Regions from separate parts of the Pseudoalteromonas sp. CO342X genome, predicted to be linked through region 4. Evidence: predicted binding sites of a transcription regulator. Region 4 holds the regulator's gene; each other region holds the start of a gene.
What was found. Region 4 encodes sigma-54, which starts transcription at its own class of promoters, with help from an activator protein. Its sites were predicted from a motif close to GTTGGCACGNNNNTNGNNT; they were not measured.

Region 1 (4,172 bases), on a different contig from region 4:
AGCATAGATATCTGCATCCCATTCAAGCCAACCACCTTTTGCGTAAACTGAAAAGTATTCGTTTAATGGGGCTGAGAGACGTGTAGATAAAGAAATACCGTCGATTTCAGCAGAGTTGTCAATGTCACTTGCTTCGTCGAAGTTTTCATAGGCAAGTTCAAAGCTCCAATATGGATTGATTTTTGTACCTACATACGCTTTTAACATAGACGAGTCATCGTCGAACGAGGTGTCGTTCTCACGATCTTCCCACTGAAAAGAGTATTGGCCGTAACCGATACCTGTATAAATTTTATAATCTTCTAGTCCAAAATCAGACTCCGCGTGAGCAGCGGTAGATGCAAGACCTAGAGAAGCTAGTAGCGCAGCGGCAATAGTTAATTGTTTCATCTTTACTCCTTAAATCAATATAAATATGGGAGGGGGGAGTGCCCCCTCAAATCAAAATTGCTTATGATTTTTTAGTAACGCGAAGGTTATCTTTTACATCTTTAACGTCATTGGCGTTTTTCGCGATTTGCACAGCAAGTTTGCGCTCAGCTTCGCTACCAACATGGCCGTTTAGTGTTACGACTAAACCTTCCACATCAACATCGATGTCAGTACCATCTACATCTGTGTCAAACAGGTAGCGAGACTTAATTACTGTTGCGATTTTTGCGTCAGTAAAGCCGCTATCGCTTTCGTAGTTACGCTCTTTTTTGCGTTCATCTGACATATCAACGATAGTCAGGTCGTTTTTCACTTCTTTTACGCCATCGATACCTAGTACCAGCTCTTCAGCTAGCTTTTTGTCTACTGAGTGTTCAACTTTACCAGTTAGCACTACAACGCCATTTTTTACATCTGTGTTAATGTCAAAATTGTTCAGCTCACCGTTGAAAAGTAGCGTCGCTTCTGCTTTACCGTCTATCCAAGCATCGCTTGCTTCTTTTTCCCAAGAATTATCAGCAGCAAAAGCTGAAGCAGTAGTAAGTGAAGATACAAGTACAGTTGCAATTAATGTCTTTTTCATAATTAAACTCCTTTAATTTCGTAGTCGAATTACCTACTGCAGTTGTTGTGCCATGTTGTAAATTGCTGAATTTTATATATTTTTATTTTATGGGTAAGTTTTAAGGAAGAATTTACCGAGAAAATGTTTACATTACTTTGTAATAATTACCTTTTTCATGAACGGCTAATTAATATCAGTAGGAATGATTACTGCATTCGAACGTTGTTGCGTACTTATATAGGAGTTAGTAATTATGAATTTAGAAAAGTTTTGGACGTTAATTAATGATAAGTTAATCTCTTGGCTTGAATCCGGTGTGCAGTTACTACCGAATATGATCCTAGCCTTAATGATACTAATATTCTTTACAATGTTGGCTAAAATATCATCTATTTGGTTTTCTAAAGCGATTAAAAAAGCAATAAAGACAGAACAAGTTGCTTCTCTTATTAGTTCCATATTTAAAGTCTCTATTATTGCCATTGGGATTTTCTTCGCTTTAGATATAGTAAAACTATCAGGTGCCGTAATGTCATTGTTGGCTGGGGCGGGGATCATTGGCCTTGCTATTGGCTTTGCATTCCAAGACATGACTGAAAACCTCATCGCTGGATTTGTGATGGGAGTCAGAAAGCCCTTTATGGTCGGTGACATTATCAGAACCAAGGATTGCTTTGGCACGGTAAGCAAAATCAATTTGAGAAATACCTTGGTAGAAAATTTTTACGGCCAGCTGTCTTATATTCCCAACAAAATTCTCTTTAAGAATGAGTTACAAAACTACACTAAGCTTGGTAAGCGAAGGATAGAAGTACCAGTTGGTATCTCATATGCGGATGACCCAGAACAAGCCCGCGAGGTGATTGTTGAGGCCATTAATAAGCTTGATTTCGTAGTAAACCAAAAAGAAACGGATGTCTATGCAGAGTCTTTTGGTGATAGTTCTATTAATCTATTAGTGTGGTTTTGGATAGACTACCCAGCGGATCCCGGCTTTATGGTGGTCAGGCACCAAGCAATTTGTACAATTAGCCGTGTTTTAGCTGATAACGATATCTTAATTCCTTTCCCTATTAGGACGATGGATTTCAATGCAAAAGGCAGTACGACCTTAAGTGCGCAATTATCACAGGAATAATTTACATCTAGTTTGTAATATTTTCACCGCTCTGAAAGTTCTTATATTAAAAACCCTTGTAAAATAAAGGTTTATAATTTGGCATTTAATCTGCATTAACGAAAAGGACAGAAATAATATTTGCAAAATGCACTTATTAAATATTTAAGCGAAAGGAGTTATTTATGGCAGATTCAAATTACGACATGGAGCCGGTAAAAGAGCTCATTAAAGTATTAAATGGTGGTGTAGATTTTTACACCGAAGCTAAGAAGAAGCTAGATAATATCGAATTAAACCGCGTATTTGACCAAATGATTGTAGATAAAGCGCAAGCAATCTCGGATCTACAACCATTTGTTCTTATCGACGAGGGTGAAATAGAGACTGATTCAGCACTTAGCATCGACATTCGTGAATCGTACACCAAGTTGGTTAGTATGGTGAGCACCGACAAAGAGCACACCTATATTTCTCAGCTAGAAGAAGTGGAAGACAAAGTGTTGAGCAAGCTTGATAAAGCGTTAAGTAAAGATCTTCCACCTAAATGCAAGAGTGTATTACTGCAAATCCAAACCAGAATGCAAGCTTGTCACGATCAAATGAAGCAGTTGCAAGAGCTAACTGCCTAAGGAGAATGTTATGTTGAGTTGGGCTGTAATGTTTTTATTCCTAGCACTTGTCGCAGCCGTGTTAGGTTTCACCGGAATCGCGGGCGCTGCGGCAGGTATGGCGAAAATTCTATTTTTTGTGTTTATCGCCTTTATGATTATTTCGTTTATTTTTGGTAAAGCACGAGCTCCCAGGTAAAAGGGATTTAACGTACTAAAACGGTTTTAGGAGATAGATTATGAAATCAGCAATTACATTAGCGAAAGCATTTGGTTTTGTTTCAATTTTAGCACTTTTTGGCTGTAGTGAAGGCCCAGCGGAAGATGCGGGTGAGCGTTTCGATGAAACGGTTCAGGAAGTGGAAAACAGTGTAGAAGATGCCTGTGAAGATGTAAAAGAGAACCTGAACGCTGAAAACGAAGAGTGTTAAGTAGAAACAATTTCGACGTGGAATGTAAGAGGAGAAGCTGATAAAAGCTTCTCCTCTTTTTTGTAATAGGTTTAAAAATCAATACTCTAAAAAGGTGAGACACAGTAAAGAAATATGATGCACATCAAGACCACGCTGCTTAATCTGCAATTAATATTGTAATCTACGAACTTTGAGTAATACTTTATTTCTATGTTTACTCAATAAAAATCAGATTATGCTAAATAGGGTTTCAGTTAAAAGCAGATTGTTGTCGCTTTCGGGCATACCTGCGGTGTTTTTTATTCTTGCAACCATCTTCACAATCGGAACATTATCAAACCTTATCAATTACATTGACCGTATTTATGACGACAGAGTTGTACCGCTTAGACAAATAAAAGTGGTGTCAGATAACTATGCGGTGGTTATTGTGGATACGTTTCACAAGTTACGAGGCCATCAACTATCCAATGGTGCTGCGTTAAAGCAAATCGAAGAAGCTAAGAATATCGCAGAAAAAGAATGGAATAGCTATTTGTCCACGGACCTTACGAGCGAAGAGCGAAGCTTAGTAAAGCAAGTTGAAAAAGCAGAGATAAGTGTCAAGCAACTGCTGTCTAATTATATTAACCGAGTTAATGTAAATACCTTTGAAGAAATTCCTTACGATAAATTTGTCCATGACCTTTACGCTGCCTTTGACCCTCTCAGCGAAAGCTACAATGCACTTATTGAGCTGCAGCTTACTGAAGCGAGTGCGCTTCGAAACGTTGGTCGTTCAGAAGCCAGTGCTACAAAAATGGCGATGATTATCTCTTCTGTTGTTATTGTGATCGTAATGGTACTAATTGGCATGTTGATATTTAGGTCAATTAATGAACCGCTCAGCCGCTTACGTATGCGTATTGGTAATATTGCAAGAGATGCAGATTTAACACAACGAGTGGTAGTTGAGGGGCAAGATGAGTTAAGCCAGATAGGGAATGACTTCAATACCATGGTGTCTAGCTTACATGAGCTAGTTACCAATCTAG
Region 2 (4,172 bases), on a different contig from region 4:
ATTATGTAGTAATAAAGTATTTAGCCCCGTTAAATTCTTGTTTCACTGCGCTTCTCGTTGTACTTAAGAGATCTCAATCCATGCAAAGAATTTTAATTGTTGAAGACAGTAAAGTCGTACAACAGGTATTGCGACACCTTGCTGCTCAGCATCTAGATGTCGAAATCGATTTTGCTTGGTCCCTCAAGGAAAGTAAGGACTTCTTAGCACAGCACCAATATACATTGGCGCTGGTAGATTTAACGCTGCCCGATGCGATGGACGCAGAGGTCGTGCAGCTCACGCTCAGCCACAAAATTCCCACTGTGGTGTTGACCTCAAAAATAGATGAATATAGTCGCCAGCAAATGCTTGAAATGGGCGTGGTGGATTATGTGATTAAAGACAACCGTGATTCATACCTATACGCGGTCAAGTTAGCATCTAGACTGTTGAGAAACCAAGGTTGCAAGGCGCTGATCGCCGATGATTCTGTGATCAGTCGAGCGGTAATGAAGCAAATGCTTGAAAAGCAATTATTTACAGTGCTTGAGGCACAAGATGGCGAACAGGCATTGGAGATGTTGCTATCTGACCATGAAATTAAACTGCTGCTGACAGACTTTGCGATGCCGACGATGGATGGCTTTGAGTTGGTGAAATCCGTTCGTAATAGTCGCGGACGAGATGAGTTGGCGATTATTGGTCTGTCTGGCGCTGGAAGTCATGGTTTGTCAGCAAAGTTTATCAAATACGGCGCCAATGACTTTTTGGCAAAACCTTTTATGAGTGAAGAGTTTCATTGCCGCATCATGCAGACGATGGAGCAGCTCAATTTGATTGCAGAAATCAAAGAATATGCGCATCGTGACTATTTAACAGGACTTTATAATCGCCGTTATTTCTGTCAGCAAGCAGAGCGTTTAATCAAGAACAAACCGAGTCAGCATATATTGGCATTGTTAGACCTCGATCATTTTAAATCTATTAATGATCAATATGGTCATGAAAGCGGTGATGATGTACTTAAACAAGTTGCTGATTTACTGCGTAGTGCATTTGGTCACTACATTGTCGCACGTATTGGTGGGGAAGAGTTTGCTTTGCTTATTCCAAGCTCAGATATGAAGATGGCAAAGCACATGCTAGAAGACTTTAGAGAGCGCCTTGCGCAGCAAGCATTCAAAATTCCTGAGGGTAAGCATTATTGCACCATCAGTATTGGCCTCGCGGCTTGCCAATCAAAGAGTCTAAGCGAAGTAATGCGCAAAGCTGATAAAGCGCTCTATAAAGCGAAGGACAAACAACGAAATTGCGTTATCGCGCATTAGCTTTTCGTTATTTGGGTGTTTATGCACCAACTCAGTTCAGTCTTTATATCAATGCACCTAGATGGTGCATTTTTTATGCGTGAAATTCTATCTCCTACTTTAATTCATTGTTAATTAAGGAATAAAAAATTTGGCACAAAGGTTGGATTACTGCATACAACAGGATCAACTGTCCTAAGGGGACTCAGCATGAAAATGATAAGTGCAATAATAAAACCATTTAAACTGGATGAGGTACGTGAAGCGTTAGCCGATCTGGGGATTGAAGGCATGACGGTTGTTGACGTTAAAGGGTTTGGGCGTCAGCGCGGTCATACCGAACTGTATCGCGGTGCAGAATATCAAGTCGATTTCATTCCAAAAATAAAAATAGAAATTGCGACGTTAAGCGAAAACGCCGAGCGTGTTGTGGAAACGGTTACAAAGGCTGCGTTCACTGGAAAAATTGGTGATGGAAAAATCTTTGTTTACGACTTAGACCAAGTTGTTCGGATCCGTACCGGCGAACTTGATGAAGAAGCCATTTAAGGGGAGCCAGGCAATGGAAAATACAATAATAGAACTAAAATTTTCATTAAATACCTTTTACTTTTTGATCTCTGGCGTCTTAGTTATGTGGATGGCAGCCGGATTCGCTATGCTTGAAGCGGGATTAGTACGCTCAAAAAATACCACTGAAATCCTTACCAAGAACGTCGCACTGTACGCTATTGCTTGTACTATGTATTTGCTTATTGGTTACAACATCATGTATGTCGATAATGCCGAAGGTGGGGTTTTACCAAGTCTTGGTGCGCTCATTGGCAGTGCTGCTAAGGATGCCGACCATGCACTGCAATCCGACTTTTTCTTCCAAGTGGTATTTGTTGCAACGGCCATGTCAATTGTCTCGGGCGCTGTTGCTGAGCGTATGAAATTGTGGGCGTTTTTAGCATTTTGTGTGGTGTTAACTGGTTTTATCTACCCATTAGAAGGCTATTGGACGTGGGGCGGGGGTTTCTTATCTGAGCTTGGCTTTGTTGACTTTGCCGGCTCTGCCATTGTGCATGGTGCCGGTGCTGCTGCGGCACTAGCGGGTGTTTTGTTACTTGGTGCGCGCAAAGGAAAATATGGCAAAAATGGTGAGATTTACCCAATTCCAGGCTCCAACATGCCACTGGCTACACTAGGCACCTTTATTTTGTGGATGGGGTGGTTTGGCTTTAACGGCGGATCTCAACTGTTCCTTGCCGACAAAGAAAATGCCATCGCGGTCAGCCAAATCATGCTAAATACCAACGCGGCGGCGGCTGCAGGTGCGGTGGCTGCACTGTTGGTGTGTAAATTAATGTGGGGCAAGGCGGATTTAACTATGGTGCTTAATGGTGCACTAGCAGGTCTGGTGACTATTACTGCAGAGCCTGCCTCTCCAACACCTGTATTAGCGCTTATCCTCGGTGCCATAGGTGGTGCATTGGTGGTGTTTAGTATCGTTGCGCTAGATAAAGCAAAAATTGATGACCCTGTTGGTGCTATCTCTGTTCACGGTATATGCGGTGCGCTGGGTGTGATGATGGTGCCATTTTCAAACTCAGACGCTACTTTCCAAGGCCAGGCTGTGGGACTTATCACTATTTTAGGTTTTGTTTTCATTACTTCTTATATTGTCTGGAGTGTATTGAAAGCGAGCATGGGGATCCGCGTTGGCGAAGAAGAAGAGCTAAGCGGTATGGATCAACATGATTGTGGCGTAGATGCCTATCCCGAGTTCGTGACAGTTCGCGGACAGTAATACCAATTTGGCTTTCGGTCAATATTGTAAAGTTCTCGTTGTCTAAACAAAGTGAGTCCAGTAGGGCTCACTTTTCTTTATAAATATTATTCTACTTTCAGCAGTTGTTAATTTAGGTTACCCTACCATCTTGCGATTCATTTTTTAGTTTTACTTGGGTCATGACGGATAAAAAGAAAAGAACACCTGCCAACAAATCAAACGTCAAAGCGAACACTTCGCGTAAAAACAATACCCAGCAAAACGGTTCTAAGATGCAAAGAATTAAAAGCCGTGTACTGAGCACGTTGTGGTCTTTCTTTTGGAAGGGGACTATTGCGGCGATATTCCTTGTTGCAATCTATATCATCTACTTAGACGCTAAAATAAGCCGGCAGTTTGAGGGTAATAAGTGGGAACTTCCCGTTCAAGTTTATGCCAGATCGATGCAGTTTTTTCCTGATCAGTTCCTTAATGAGGATGAAGTGCTGTGGGAGCTGAAGCGGCTTAACTATTCTCGTGTAAATCGTATCAGCCGTACTGGTCAGTATACCGTTCAAGGTCGTACAATCACCATTCATCGTCGCGCGTTCGAATTCTACGATGGCCCAGAAACCGCGCGTATTTTTACGCTTAATTTTGCTGGTAAAAAGCTTGCCAATATTGTCGATAATCAAGGTCGGCGCTTAGCTGGGGCTCGCCTAGAACCGGTGCAGATTGCTCGGATCGGCAATGAATCGCGTCAAGACAGAGAGTTTGTTCCGTTCGATAAATTCCCTAATATTTTAAAAGAAACACTGCTGGTGGTAGAAGATAGAGACTTTTACCAACATCATGGTGTTTCTGCGCTGTCTATTTTACGTGCGCTGTATGCCAACATCAAAGCTGGGCGAACTGTGCAAGGTGGCAGTACGCTTACGCAACAGCTCGCAAAGAACTTTTATCTCACCAGAGATCGCACCTTAATCCGCAAGGTGAATGAAGCGTTCATCGCATTGATTTTAGATTTCCGTTACAGCAAAGATGAAATCCTCGAAGCCTATTTAAACGAAGTGTTTTTGGGACAAGCCTATAATCAAGGCGTTCATGGTATGGGGCTTGCGGCCGATTTT
Region 3 (4,172 bases), on a different contig from region 4:
TTAAGCAGGGCCCGCATAAAACGGTTCATCTACTTGATGCATCGCGGATAGCGGCATTAAAGCCGGGTACGGTGATAATCAATGCAAGCCGTGGAGATGTTATCGATAATCAAGCGCTTTTGCACGCGATAGAAGGTGGGCAAACGCTTGAGCTGATCTTAGACGTTTGGGAAAATGAGCCGAATATTTTGCAGCCATTATTGCAATATACTCGCTTTGCCTCTGTGCATATTGCCGGCCATACGCTAGAGGGGAAGGCGCGAGGCACGCAAATGTTATACGAAGCTGTATGCCGAGAATTCGATTTACCAGCCAGCAAAACGATTAGTGATTTTCTCCCTAAACCAAGTGTCACTGGCTGTCAGTTGCAAAGCACTGCCAATGAGCAAGATATTGTCAATTTAGCGCATCTTGTTTATGACATTCGTCGTGATGATGGCATCATGAGAAAACAGCTAAACACATTGGGCTTTGATACCTTGCGTAAAGCATATCCCGTGCGTCGAGAATTTAGTACAATTGCAGTCAATAATGACTCACCAATCAGTGAAAAGCTTTACCAACTTGGCTTTTCTGAGCACAAGAGTTAAGTGCTATGGTTGGTATATTACAGAATGAGGAAAAATAATGTCGCAAAAATATAATGTTGCGGTACTTGGCGCAACAGGTCTTGTTGGCAAGCAAATTATCGAATTACTAGCGGAACGAAAATTTCCTGTAGACACATTGTACCCACTCGCGAGTAGCCGAAGCGCGGGTGAAGAGATTGATTTTATGGGTGAAAAAATCGAAGTTCTGGATGTTGAAGAGTTTGATTTTTCTAATGCCCATATCGGTTTGTTTTCAGCGGGTGGTTCCGTGTCGGAGAAATATGCACCAATCGCCGCTGAAGCTGGCTGCATTGTGATAGATAACACCTCACATTTTAGATACGACTTTGATATTCCATTAGTCGTTCCTGAGGTGAATAAAGACAGCCTTGCAGATTTTAGAAATCGTAACATCATTGCTAACCCAAACTGCTCTACAATCCAAATGCTAGTGGCGCTTAAACCAATTTATGATGCCTATGGCATTGACAGAATTAATGTTTCAACATACCAAGCGGTATCTGGCGCAGGTAAAGAAGCGGTAGACGAGTTGGCTAAGCAAACTGCAAACTTAATGAATGCAAGACCGATGGAAAACGAAGTGTTTAGCAAACAAATCGCTTTTAACGTCATTCCTCAAATTGATGCGTTCCAAGAAAATGGTTACACCAAAGAAGAAATGAAGATGGTGTGGGAAACGCAAAAAATCTTGGGCGATTCGAGTGTTTTGGTTAACCCGACTGCGGTTCGAGTTCCCGTGTTTTTCGGTCATGCTGAAGCCATTCATCTTGAAACGCGCATGCCTTATGATCTTGAACATGTTAAGCAGTTACTTGCTGATGCGCCGGGTGTTGAGCTAATTGAAGACGAAAACGATTACCCAACACCGGTAAGTGATGCAAGTGGTAACGATACCGTTTATGTAGGCCGTGTAAGGCAAGATATTTCACATCCATTGGGCTTAAACTTATGGGTGGTATCAGACAACACCAGAAAAGGTGCAGCAACAAATAGCATTCAAATTGCAGAAGCCCTTATAGAAAGCTATCTATAAGCACCCTTTGATATCGCAAAGTAAGCAAAATTTTGCTTACTATTCTGCGTTATAACGGCAAACTTCTGCCAAGAAGTTTGCCGTTAGGTCAAATACTTGACTATTCTTCACCTATATCAACTATTCCAGAATCAGTAAAAAGCATTATAACCATGTTAACTTTCAATACGTTGCAATGGATATTCCAACATATCTGGTTTATAGTTTGCATTTGGAATAGAGCTTGCTTCAAAGCCATAATAATAAAATGTCGTTTAACGGGTGTTAAACATTTGAGTAAAGGATCGGCATGCGCGGTTTAGCCTTATTTAGTATCTTTGTATTCGCACTGATTGCCACACCAGTATATACCCAAGAGGGGGTAGTGCTAAAAGGCCCTAAAGGGGTTGATTATGGGGCTCAAGGTCGGTCAATAGGGCCTATCAGACCCACGGATACATTGTGGCGTATAGCACAAAAAGTGCGACCAGATGACTCGGTCACCATTTATCAGGTGATGAAGGCGCTTTACGATAAAAATCCTAATTCATTTCTAGATAAAAACCTCAACCATATGCAGGATGGGGCGTATTTACGTATTCCTACCATCAATGAAATTCGCAGTGTAAACCCTGAGTTGGCAAAGCAGAAGTCAGATCAAGATGACAAACTTTGGGAAATGAAGCGTAAGGGATTATTGAATCCAAATGCAATAAACGAAGCTGAAAAAAAGGTTACACAAGCTCGTAAAGTCGATGTAGAAGAAGCTAAAGAAGACCTAACTAATCAACTGCGTTCTTTAAAGATGGAACAGGACATGCGCCTGATGGACTTACAAAAAGAGTTCAAATCCTCGGTGCGTAATGTTGAAGAAATCCTATCCGAAAACAATAAATTAAAACAGCAGCTCGGCGCTATTTCTACTGAACTTCAAACGGTTCGTACCCAACTTGGTAAAGACAGCGAAATCCAGCAACAGCTTAAGGCTGTTATTGACTTACAAAATGAAATGATTGACCAGCAGGCAGCTCAGGCAAAAGCGCAAGAAAGTAGCGAGTTAAGCACATTCTTTAGCTCACCAGCTGGCATTGCATTACTTGCCACATTACCAGCGCTACTGGCAATTGCTGGATTAGTAATGTACCTACGCCGAAGAAACCAATCTCAAACGTCGACAGATGACGACGATTTTCTTCCGCAAACACCATCGGTGGCTGCAGGCACTGCGGCGGCGGGAGCTGCAACCGCTGCGACTGCATTTGACCCTGAGCCAGACCCACTTGATATCGGAATGGGCGACGATGAAGACGCACTGGGCGCAAGCGTACAGTTAGATGACGATATCTTACCTGAAGACGATGAGATTACCTTTGACTCACTTGATGACGACTTCGATGAAGGAAGTGATACGTTAGACCAAGATGAATTGGATAGCTTACTAAACGAAGATATTTCGTTTGATGATGATCATGACGAAGACTTTATGCAACAGAGCTTTGACGAGGCTGGTGATGAAGTTTCGCTTGATCTTGATGATGGCCAAGATATTTTAAGTGACAGCGATCTTGATGATTTGTTCAATGAGTCTCAAGATGAAGAAATTGATGTTAGCGATGATGCCCTTGCCGCTCTGAGCGAGGAACTCGCAGATGAGCAAGCGGATGCTGGTGCAAACGATGATGATATCGATTCAATTCTTGATGGTGCGCTAGATGAAGAGCCCGAATTTAGCGGTAATTTTGATAGTGAGAGCTTAGTCGATGCTGATGATATCGATGCGCTACTTGATGCCTCTCAAGATGCTGACGATGATGCATTGCCGGATTTTGAGGAACCAAGCACTGAGCTTGCGGGTGATGATATTGATGCCCTGTTAAATGAAGTGCAAGACGATGCGTTAGCTGAAATTGACGAAGAGTCAGATACGCTCGACGGTGATGATATCGATGCTTTATTGGATGAAGCGCAGGAAGATACGTTGCCGGAATTAGAAGAAGAGTCAGATGCTCTCGCTGGTGACGACATCGATGCTTTATTGGATGAAGCGCAGGAAGATACGTTGCCGGAATTAGAAGAAGAGTCAGATGCTCTCGCTGGTGACGACATCGATGCTTTATTGGATGAAGCACAGGAAGATACGTTGCCGGAATTAGAAGAAGAGTCCGACGATCTAGCTGGTGGCGATATCGATGCTTTATTGGATGAAGCGCAGGAAGATACGTTGCCGGAATTAGAAGAAGAGTCTGATGAGCTCGCTGGTGACGATATCGATGCTTTATTGGATGAAGCGCAGGAAGATACGTTGCCGGAATTAGAAGAAGAGTCTGATGAGCTCGCTGGTGACGATATCGATGCTTTATTGGATGAAGCGCAAGAAGATACATTGCCGGAATTAGAAGAAGAGCCTAGTGATCTTGCTGGTGACGTTACTGATGCTTTATTGGATGAATCGCAAGAAGATACGTTGCCGGAATTAGAAGAAGAGCCTAGTGATCTAGCTGGTGACGATATCGATGCTTTATTGGATGAAGCGCAAGAAGATACGTTGC
Region 4 (4,172 bases):
GGCAAAAAGCGCGCATCAAAAACGTAATCCGCTTGTTTTGGGATACCGTGTTTAAAGCCGAAAGATTCAAAGGTAATAATGAGTTGTTTGTCTTTTTTACCTAAGATTTTTTCGCGGATATCTTCTGCAAGTTGATGAACGCTCAGGCCTGTAGTATCAATGAGAAAATCGGCGCGAGTGATCAATACGTCTAACAATTCCCGTTCTTTCTTTATTGCAACATCTAGTGGAAGATTATGCAGTGAAAGAGGGTGCAAACGGCGTGTTTCTGAGAAGCGTTTTATCAGGGTTTGATCGTCACTGTCTAAATAAAACAGGGTAGGTTTGGCAAAGCCTGGTAAGTATTCAAGAATGTCATTAAACTCGTCCTGTTCTTTAGGTAAGTTTCTGACATCAATACTGACTGCTATTTTATTATAATTGTCCGAAACGCTGCGGACTAAAGACGGCAGCAAATTGACCGGAATGTTATCTACACAATAGTAGCCTAAGTCTTCCAATACTCGAAGCGCTACAGATTTACCAGAGCCTGAGCGGCCACTGATAATGATAAGCTCGAGTCCTTTTTCTTCATCACTCATCAAGTTCACCTTGGATCACTGCATATAACTCATCGTCACTTTTTGCTTGCCTAAGCATTTTGCAAAAAGACTTGTCTTTGAGTGTATCAGCAATCGCCGCTAAGGTCTTCAGGTGCTGTTGATTATCACCTTCGGGTACGATGAACGCGACAAAAATATCGACAGGCTGCTTATCTATGGCTTCAAACTGGATCCCTTGCTCGCTGACAAGCACCATTGCAAGGATTTTATCCAAACCTTCAAGTCGACCATGGGGAATGGCAATGCCTTTACCGATCCCTGTGCTGCCTAATTTCTCTCGCGCCATTAAGGCGTCCAAGATAGCATGCTGACTGGTATTTGGAATTTGGCTATGAGCCAGTTCGCTGATGTATTCTAAAATACGTTTTTTGCTATTAAAAAGGACCGCAGCTTTACTGCAGTCCTTGTTCACTAATTCACTTAATTTCATCTTAGTGTCGAGTGAGCTTCTCTTTGTGTTTAATAACTTGACGATCTAGCTTGTCGATAAGGCCATCAATTGCGGCATACATATCTTGATGCTCTGTTGATGCAAATAGCTCGCCGCCGTTTACGTGTAATGTTGCTTCTGCTTTTTGTACTAGCTTCTCGACATCAAGGATCACATGCACGTTATTGATATGATCAAAGTGCCTTTCTAGCTTCGCAAACTTGTTGGTGACATAGTCTCTTAATGAGTCAGTAATTTCTACATGGCGACCAGTTAGATTTAGTTGCATAAGCATTTTTCCTTCTTGGGTTTTACGTCTTATATCAAGCTTTTACGCTGATTTGACGGTGGAATGGCTAGGGATTCACGATATTTTGCAATCGTGCGTCTCGCTACCTTAATTCCTTGCTCAGCTAAGATATCTGCAATTTTGCTGTCACTCAATGGCTTCGCGGTATTTTCTGCAGCTATCAGCTTTTTGATAAGTGCTCTAATTGCTGTAGAGGAGCACTCACCTCCATTTTCTGTACTTACATGGCTAGAGAAGAAATACTTCAGCTCAAATATTCCCCGAGGTGTATGCATGTATTTTTGTGTTGTCACACGGGAAATTGTGGACTCATGCATCTCAACCATTTCAGCAACATCATTTAGCACCATAGGGCGCATTGCTTCGGGGCCATGTTCAAAGAATGCCTGTTGTTGTTGCACAATGCAATTGGTAACTTTTAATAAAGTATCATTTCGGCTTTCTAAGCTTTTAATAAACCACTTTGCTTCTTGTAAATGTGAGCGAATAAACTGACTATCCGTACTGGATTTTGCCGTTCTAGACATCGCAGCGTAATGGTCGTTTACTCTTATTTTAGGCATAGCATCAGGATTTAGCTCTACGACCCAGCGACCTTTTACTTTTTTCACTGATACGTCAGGGATCACATATTCAGGCTCTTCATGAATAATGCTTGCCGCTGGTTTTGGGTTAAGGCTATGAATTAACGTCATGACCTCTTTGAGATCGGCTTCTTTAAGGCGCGTTTTCTTTGCCAAAGTTCGATAGTCACGGCTGGCAAGCAAGTCGATATGCTCTGTCAGGATCATTTTCGTTTCGGCAATCCATGGTGTATCTGGGGCGAATTGATTTAGCTGAATACACAAGCATTCTTGTAAACTGCGCGCTGCGATACCGACAGGATCGAAAAGCTGAATACGTTTGAGCACGGCTTCGACTTCATCCAGCTCAATAGGCTCTTCGCTACTCTCATCATTAATGCTTTCTAAAATGTCTTCGCAAGACAGTGTTAAAATGCCTGACAGGTCGACCGCTTCAATAATCGCAATCGCAATCGCTCTATCTGTTGGACTAAATGGTGTCAGCTCAAGTTGCCACATGAGATAGTCGTGGAGAGATTCAGAGGTTTCCCCTTGATAAACATTATCGTCATCGGGAAGTGGGCCTGAGCTTGCAGCGGGTGCTGCACTCATATATTCGTCCCAAGTGACATCCATGGCAAGGTCATCACTGACAGTGTCTTTGCTCATGGCGGTATCTGAGTCTATTTCATAGTCACTAACCTGCGCTTCATCGCTTGAATCTTGATTGTCGTCAGCACTGCTCTTTTCTTGGCTGTGTTGGTCAGCGTTTTCGCCGTCAGTATTATCACCTTCTTCCACTTCCAACAATGGATTGCTGTCTAATGCTTCTTGTATTTCTTGTTGCAGATCCAATGTACTAAGCTGCAGCAAGCGAATGGCTTGTTGCAGTTGTGGAGTCATTGTAAGTTGCTGCCCCATGCGCAGCTGTAATGATTGCCTCATGTATCTCTAACAATCCTTTTTAACAGTTATTAATACTACGTCTTAACTATAGCTTGAATTGTTCGCCTAGGTAGACATCTCTTACGGTTTGATCTGCCAAAACATGTTCTGGCGTGCCTGCAGCGATTAACTCACCATGTGAAACGATGTAGGCTTTTTCACATACGTCCAGTGTTTCTCTAACGTTATGATCGGTGATTAGCACACCGATACCGCGGTTTTTTAGGTGCTCTATGATTGTCTTTATATCTAACACCGAAATAGGATCAACACCAGCAAAAGGTTCATCTAACAGGATAAACTTAGGATTAGCGGCTAAAGCGCGAGCAATCTCTACGCGTCTTCTTTCGCCTCCCGACAATGCCATGCCCTGTGAGTCACGAATGTGTTGAATATTAAATTCGTCCAGTAACTCGTTTAGTTCAGCTTCTCTCTCAACTTTAGATAAGTCTTTTCGAGTTTCTAAAATCGCCATCAAATTTTGATAGACCGTGAGTTTTCTAAAGATTGAAGACTCTTGTGGTAGATAGCCAATACCAAGTCGCGCGCGGCTGTGCATTGGTAGCAAAGTGATATCTTCATCATCAATCTGAATAAAACCTTTGTCGCTTGGTACTAACCCTACAATCATGTAGAACGTAGTGGTTTTACCCGCTCCATTTGGTCCTAATAAGCCTACAATGCTGCCAGCCTGAACACTTAAACCAACATTTTTGACGACCTGACGACCTTTATAACTCTTTGCTAGACCAGTTGCTTTGAGCTCGCTCATTAATTGTTACCTTCTTCCTGCGCTTTTTTATCTTTTGCGTCTTTTTTGTCATCAACAGGAACAAGGATGGTTCTTACCCGAGAATCTTCTTGGTCTGAGCGCTCAGCACTGATCAATTGCTTTTCAATGTCATAGGTGATGACTTGCGCATTGATTTTTTGCCCAGTTTGATTGATTTCCGCATCGCCAGAAATGACTAAGGTGCCTTTCGCAACGTCGTAACGAATTTCGTTTGCTTTGGCTTCTAGCAAATTACCATCAGGTTGACGTTCACTGAAAATAGCTGGGCTGCCAGTAGCAACAAGCAGTTGCTTGTTAGTACCAAGCTCCGCGCGGCGGTGGACTTCTAGGCGATCGGCATTTATTTTTCTGTTGCCATGAATAATAACAACATTCTGTTCAAAAATACCGATGTTGCTTTGCAGTTGAGCTTGCTGACGGCCAGCATCAATAATGACTTCATTTTGTTCTGCAGCAATTGCTAAAGTAGAACTTGCAAGCAAGCCGATGAAAATTAGTTTGTTAATGATTTTACTGGTCATAATAAATT

Region 1: the regulator sigma-54 is predicted to act here: its motif matches at 2,213-2,231, upstream of EXT47_RS04420 (PA2169 family four-helix-bundle protein).
Region 2: the regulator sigma-54 is predicted to act here: its motif matches at 1,440-1,458, upstream of EXT47_RS03060 (P-II family nitrogen regulator).
Region 3: the regulator sigma-54 is predicted to act here: its motif matches at 1,855-1,873, upstream of EXT47_RS11425 (FimV/HubP family polar landmark protein).

Annotation. Positions count from the first base shown of each region.
Region 1 is NZ_SGPH01000012.1:117,069-121,240, forward strand. It holds gene EXT47_RS04405 (outer membrane beta-barrel protein) at 1-390, opposite strand, end outside; gene EXT47_RS04410 (BON domain-containing protein) at 452-1,015, opposite strand; gene EXT47_RS04415 (mechanosensitive ion channel family protein) at 1,251-2,135, shown strand; gene EXT47_RS04420 (PA2169 family four-helix-bundle protein) at 2,300-2,746, shown strand; gene EXT47_RS04425 (DUF1328 domain-containing protein) at 2,757-2,924, shown strand; gene EXT47_RS04430 (hypothetical protein) at 2,965-3,156, shown strand; gene EXT47_RS04435 (methyl-accepting chemotaxis protein) at 3,374-4,172, shown strand, end outside.
Region 2 is NZ_SGPH01000010.1:236,668-240,839, forward strand. It holds gene EXT47_RS03055 (diguanylate cyclase) at 81-1,310, shown strand; gene EXT47_RS03060 (P-II family nitrogen regulator) at 1,500-1,838, shown strand; gene EXT47_RS03065 (ammonium transporter) at 1,852-3,081, shown strand; gene mrcB (penicillin-binding protein 1B) at 3,243-4,172, shown strand, end outside.
Region 3 is NZ_SGPH01000020.1:269,728-273,899, reverse strand. It holds gene EXT47_RS11435 (4-phosphoerythronate dehydrogenase) at 1-590, shown strand, start outside; gene EXT47_RS11430 (aspartate-semialdehyde dehydrogenase) at 628-1,644, shown strand; gene EXT47_RS11425 (FimV/HubP family polar landmark protein) at 1,934-4,172, shown strand, end outside.
Region 4 is NZ_SGPH01000035.1:260,337-264,508, reverse strand. It holds gene rapZ (RNase adapter RapZ) at 1-581, opposite strand, end outside; gene ptsN (PTS IIA-like nitrogen regulatory protein PtsN) at 574-1,032, opposite strand; gene hpf (ribosome hibernation promoting factor) at 1,034-1,321, opposite strand; gene EXT47_RS16600 (RNA polymerase factor sigma-54) at 1,351-2,850, opposite strand; gene lptB (LPS export ABC transporter ATP-binding protein) at 2,897-3,622, opposite strand; gene lptA (lipopolysaccharide transport periplasmic protein LptA) at 3,622-4,164, opposite strand; gene lptC (LPS export ABC transporter periplasmic protein LptC) at 4,154-4,172, opposite strand, start outside.